2 regions of the Paenibacillus sp. EC2-1 genome follow, and region 2 is predicted to be linked to the other one. Evidence: predicted binding sites of a transcription regulator. Region 2 holds the regulator's gene; the other holds the start of a gene.

Region 1 (3,154 bases), 890 kb from region 2:
TTTAGAGAATGAAGAGGCCCAGACGAAAATCAACAATGTGCTGAAAAAGAATATGGAAAATGTGTTCGACGCAGCTGAAGGAGACGTGGGCACACTCCCTCCATCCGGAAGCGATTATCCGTATGAGTTCCAAGGGGACTTTGTTGTACATTACAATGCCAATGGCTTATTAAGCATCACGACAAGTGAATACTCCTATACAGGTGGAGCGCACGGGATGACCTTCCGCAATAGCTATACGTTCTCGCTCAAGGATGGAAAGCAGTTGAAGCTTGGTGATTTCATCAACATGCAAGGCAAGAACAAGCAGAAGCTGAACAATCTTGTCCTGAACAAAATGAAAGAAGATGGCGGCTACCTTGGCGGTTTTAAAGGGGTGCCTACAGATGCTCAGTTCTATCTGAAGGATAATGCAGCTGTTCTGTATTTCTCGTTATATGAATACACAGCATACGCTTATGGTTTCCCGGAGTTTGAGCTGAAGTTGAAGGAATGGAAATAGCAGTATTTGAGACTGTGAAAAATAAGGGGCAGAAGCCAAGAAATTGGCCTCTGCCCTTGCTTTATTTCGGTCTATTTTTGACTTCGCTCGATTGAAGGTCTCATTATTTCTCCTGAACGATGGGTGTATTCTTGCTGCGGAAACGGCCGAGTGAATAACCGAGTAATCCTGCTGCGAGAGCAATCAGGGTGCACAAGAGTACAAGGGTTAGGTCCGATGGAATATTTAGAAATAATCGGAGTCCGTAAAGAGGGAAGAAATAAATAAAGGAAACGGGGAGAAGTATGATGAATGATTTTGTCAAATAACCTAATGCAAAAACTAAAATACCCGCTATCCAGTACAGGGAAAACCAGCGAACAAAATAAGATTGGCTTTTTATTCCGAGCAACAGGCCAAGCAGAAATAGTAGTATGACAGCAAAGACAGATGCAACTGTGTGTTGTATATCAGGTGTATTTCCTTTAAACGCAGGAAGCATGTTGATTATGGAAAATGGGATTGAACAGAGGGGAAGTAGTAGAATCAAGGATAATCGGTTACCCACTAGAGTCATCACTCCGATCGCAATATTATTTAAACCCAATTATATCCATAAAATACATGGGGTGTCTAAATATTTCATGCCAAAAAGGCTAACATCCGCATATCAACGGATATTAGCCTCTTATTGTTGCAAAATGTTAGATACCTTGCGGCGGCGTGCTCTCAAGAACTTGGTCGATCAGACCGTATTCCTTCGCTTCAGCAGCAGTCATGAAATAGTCACGATCCGTATCTTTCTCAATACGCTCAAGCGGTTGACCTGTGCGCTCTGCAAGAATATGGTTCAGCTTATCGCGCATCTTCAGGATGCGGCGGGCGCGGATTTCGATATCCGTTGCTTGCCCTTGAGCTCCACCAAGCGGCTGGTGAATCATAACTTCACTGTTAGGAAGCGCAAAACGTTTACCCTTAGCGCCTGCATTCAGCAGGAATGCTCCCATGGAAGCAGCCATGCCGACACAGATGGTTGACACGTCAGGTTTGATAAACTGCATTGTATCGAATATGGCCATACCAGCGGTGATTGATCCGCCAGGGCTATTGATGTAAAGGTGAATGTCCTTCTCCGGGTCCTCAGCTGTCAAGAACAGCATTTGTGCAATGATGGCATTGGCAACTACGTCATTCACGTCGGAGCCGAGGAAGATGATGCGATCTTTCAGCAATCTGGAATAGATGTCGTACGCGCGCTCACCGCGGTTGCTTTGTTCAACGACCATAGGTATGAAACTCATATAAAAAACCTCCTCATTAAATGCATTCCTCATTAAAATACTGTTACCGTATTACCCACATAATAAACAATTTCAACCATAAAGTCAAAGAAAGTCAAACTATTGGGTAAAAAAAAGAGCCGTCATGGGCACTTGTGGGTAAACAATATATAGAAGTTATGAAAATAAATGGCGCGCCCGCGAGGAATCGAACCTCGATCTCAGGCTCCGGAGGCCTACGTCATATCCATTGGACCACGGGCGCAAAATAGCAACGAAGATGATTATACCGCATCTTTTTCGAAAAGACAAGAACAGTGCCAAAGATTCTAATAAGCATGGCTGATGAGAGCGAGACAGAATCCATCTGTATATGAAGAAATTCACACCTTTTGGGAGATACTGTATATGACTTTGACAGTTGTGTATCCACTTTAAGGACAACCTCTTCCTGATGCATAAGAATGCTTAGGGTTGAGAAATATACATTCGGAACACTTGCAACCTCCATAAATATTGGTTAGAATAAGGGTGGGACTTAAAACGCTTGACTGGGACATTTTGCGACCATCGGTAGAAGGTCCAAGACGAAGTTGCAGGAGTGGAAAGCATGCGTAACTTATTAGAATTACAAGAGCAGCTTCTGCCCGATCTCATGGACATTCTCAAGCGAAGATATACGATCCTTCATCAGATCATGTTATCTGGAATGGTGGGGCGCAGGACGCTCGCGGCATCACTGTCAATGACCGAACGTGTGCTGAGGGCCGAAACGGACCTACTGAAAGCACAAGGGCTCATCGAGATTGAGACGCTTGGGATGAGGATTAGCAGTAGCGGACAGAACTTACTTGACCAGCTTGAGCCTGTCATGAATGATTTGTTCGGATTAGCTGATCTGGAGGATAAGATCCGCGAGGCTTACGGGCTGCGTAAAGTAGTGGTTGTCCCCGGTGATAGTGAGTCTTCAGCTGATGTGAAACGTGAACTTGGCAGAGCAGGTGCAAGAACATTACTTAACTATGTCAATAGCGGAGACATCATTGCTGTAACAGGTGGATCAACGCTCGCTGAAGTAGCTGAGCAGATGTCACCGCCGTCAGCTGGTCCTTTAACAGGTTCGTGGTTTGTACCTGCAAGGGGCGGTTTGGGCGAGAGTATGGAGATTCAAGCCAATACTATCGCATCTAAGATGGCGAAGAAGGTAGGAGCCGAATATCGGCTATTGCATGTACCAGATCTGTTGAGCGACGATGCCTATCAGTCACTGGTTCAGGATCACCATATCCGGGACATTGTGAATGTGATACGTCGATCATGTGTTATTGTTCACGGTATAGGAGATGCTATGGAGATGGCTCACCGCAGGAAGCTTGATGAACCTTCAATTAAG
Region 2 (3,154 bases):
TATGTTTCATTGTTCCTTACTAAGCGTTTCACGAATGAGTTTTGCACGGTATACATCACGTTCATTGTGATTCATTGTTTCACCAAATCTTTTCTGTAAAAAACCCGGCTGGGTCATGACATTAAGTTCATTCATAACTGAACTTGGTGGACCATTAAGTAGGCCGAGATCAACGCCAAGCCTTACATCAGATAATCGCTGAGCTGCTTCTTTCGACTCCATAACCTCAGCATAAGATAATATACCGTATGATCGCATCACGCGATCGGTAATCCGAAGTTTCGATTCGCTAATTAATCGCTCACGAGCATTCTTCTCATGTTCTATGATTTGCATTGCGACACTGTGCAGATTCTCTATAATTTCAGACTCAGTCTGCCCTAGTGTAATCTGATTGGAAATCTGAAATAAATTCCCTACAGCCTCACTGCCCTCACCATAGATGCCACGTACCGTCAGTCCCACCTGAGAGACAGCTGACAAAATGCGGTTGATCTGCTGAGTCATCACAAGCGCAGGCAGATGCATCATGACAGAAGCACGAAGCCCTGTTCCGACATTTGTAGGGCAGCTTGTAAGATACCCTCTTTTGTCGTCAAAAGCATAATCAACTTTGGCTTCGAACAAATCATCTAGCTTCGTCGCTCTCTCCCAAGCCTCATGCACTTGGAAGCCCGGATACAAGCACTGGATTCGTAAGTGATCCTCTTCATTAATCATGATACTTACCGATTCATCTTCCGTAAGTATCACCGCTCCATTTCTCGATTCATCAGCGAGACTTGGACTAATGAGTCGCTTCTCAACCAACACTCTCTTATCCAATCCATCAATCTCATCTAAACGAATGGTATGAAAAGGACCCAGATCTTGTAATTCTTCCTGATCCTTTAAAACACCTGTCAGGCGCTCAAGCACTTCTCCCGACTGCTCGCCTGTCGCAAGCAGCGGAAAAGGAAGATGCTGCAAATTGCGCGCCACCCGAACCCGGGTGCTGATGACTATATCAGAATCCTGACCGTTTCCGCGCATCCATTCGCTCAGCGCTTGTTCGGTAAACCGAAGATTCGACATCACGCATTCCTCCTACCTTCAGCATTTTGCAAAATGCTCGCTTCAAGTGCAGTATTGTAGTCCATAGACTTAAGCCATACTCTTCTCGAGCTCACGGATCTGATCACGGATTTCAGCAGCTTCTTCAAACTCCTCTTGAAGGATTTTATACTGCAGTTCCTTCTTAAGCTCATCAATTTTACGTTTCACTTGGATCTTACCACCACTTCGTTTGGGGATCTTACCTACATGTGTGGTATTACCGTGAACCCTTTTGAAAAGTGGATCCAAGCGATCAGAGAAATATTTGTAACAAGAGCTACAGCCAAAACGGCCAAGCTTGCTGAATTGTGAATAGGTCATACCGCATTCCTCACAACGGGGTGCTTGAGGCCCCCTAGAACCCTGAGTTTGACCTTTTCCCGTAGGATCGAGATCAAGCAGACCTGACAAAAGACTGTGAATAGAGAAACCATTCGACGTCCCAGGGATCAATTCCCCTTTTTCACGGGCACAAGTTTCACAGAAATGGAATTCCGTCTTCTCTCCGTTTACAATCTTGGTGAAATGGAGCGTCGCCGGCCGTTTACCGCATTCTTGACACACCATATTCATGACCCTCCTTTTAACAAAGACTCATTTACCCAACAAAGAAACAAGCATCGCCTTCATAATTCTCGCACGAAGCTCATCTCGATAAGGAAGTTTAACGTTCAGACATTCCCTTGAGATTGCTGCCCGCATGAGGCAAGCTTCACGCATCGTCAAAAACCGCGATTCTTCGAGCTGGTAAATCAGCCCCTCTGCTACTGTCTGATCAATGAGATTTCCTATAGAGTGATGCAAGTGATGGTGAAGAGCTGTATGCTTCGGCAACTCAATACGTTGAATACGTATATAGCCTCCTCCGCCACGTTTACTTTCCACCAAGTACCCTTTCTCTAATGTAAAACGGGTACTAATGACATAATTAATCTGGGAAGGGACGCATGAGAATTTCTCCGCAAGGTCATTACGCTGGATCTCAATCGTTCCCTCCGAGCTTTCTTGCAAAATACCCTTCAAATATTGTTCGATAATATCAGAGATATTACGCATGATTATTCATCCTCCACTGCTTGAAACGCTAAGCCGTATTGATCTTACACGTCCTCACAGAGTCTTGCCGATACTTTAATTTTAACCAACTTGGCGCTTCATTGAATCCTTTATTGCTGACTTTGACTTTCTTTGACTTTAAATTTATTATAACACAATTTTTTATTTTGCCAAGGGGGCTTCTCTTTCAGTCTAACCGTTAAAAAGTGAAAATATTCCGCATACCACTCCATCTACCAAAATAAAAAGACCCCGCCATTATTCTAGCGAGGTCTTACATATGATGATGGGTATTATACTTCCACCTTACGATCGATCAATTTAACCATAGCATATATAAGTACTCCGGCGAGAAGTATTTCAAATATAAACGGTCCCCATGGGATTTGAAAAGTCTCATTGGTAATTGGAGTTCCAGTCCCCCCCTCTTCAATTCGAATGGAGAATGTTTGACCCACCCATCCACTATCTGAAGTGAAGATTTTGTACTCCATCCACTGTATTACATTTTGAATGATAAAAAAGAGCACGATGCTGAACCATAATCCCCACTGCTTGCGAATTGCACGGGCTACTACGATCGAGAAAAAGATAGTGATCATAACAAATGTATATTTCCAACCACCACCCAATGCCATTAATACATAATCCGAAGTAATTAAACGGGGGAGGTTTATTATTTTGCCTAGGCTTCCAATGTTCCAGAATATCCATAAGTGAATAATCACCAATATCATAACAATCACTGTACTGATCCAGGCCTGTATTAACGACGATACGATAGTCCATATAGATCGAATGGGTAAGAGGCGGCGATTATATAACTTAATATTCTGATCAAATGTTCTGCAGATAATTACCAGCAGGATCGTACTCACTATACCATAAGCTAGCATGCTCAAGAGCACCAAGAGCCATAATTCCCATCCACGTGTATAACCGATCGATGTAAACAGTGTTTCTGAGATCAACAGAACGGTCATAAGACCAAGAATTACATTCG

What was found. The regulator CtsR, encoded in region 2, represses protease genes until heat stress. The targets are predictions, from matches to a motif close to ATGGTCAATAAAGGTCAAACA.
Region 1: the regulator CtsR is predicted to act here: its motif matches at 1,863-1,883, upstream of clpP (ATP-dependent Clp endopeptidase proteolytic subunit ClpP).

The regions. Positions count from the first base shown of each region.
Region 1 is NZ_CP186006.1:270,929-274,082, forward strand. Features, by position in the region: gene ACK8P5_RS01470 (PdaC/SigV domain-containing protein) at 1-502, shown strand, start outside; gene ACK8P5_RS01475 (hypothetical protein) at 606-1,088, opposite strand; gene clpP (ATP-dependent Clp endopeptidase proteolytic subunit ClpP) at 1,186-1,782, opposite strand; tRNA gene ACK8P5_RS01485 (tRNA-Arg) at 1,952-2,026, opposite strand; gene ACK8P5_RS01490 (sugar-binding transcriptional regulator) at 2,372-3,154, shown strand, end outside.
Region 2 is NZ_CP186006.1:4,842,701-4,845,854, forward strand. Features, by position in the region: gene ACK8P5_RS22890 (protein arginine kinase) at 7-1,074, opposite strand; gene ACK8P5_RS22895 (UvrB/UvrC motif-containing protein) at 1,144-1,662, opposite strand; gene ACK8P5_RS22900 (CtsR family transcriptional regulator) at 1,690-2,151, opposite strand; gene ACK8P5_RS22905 (hypothetical protein) at 2,445-3,154, opposite strand, start outside.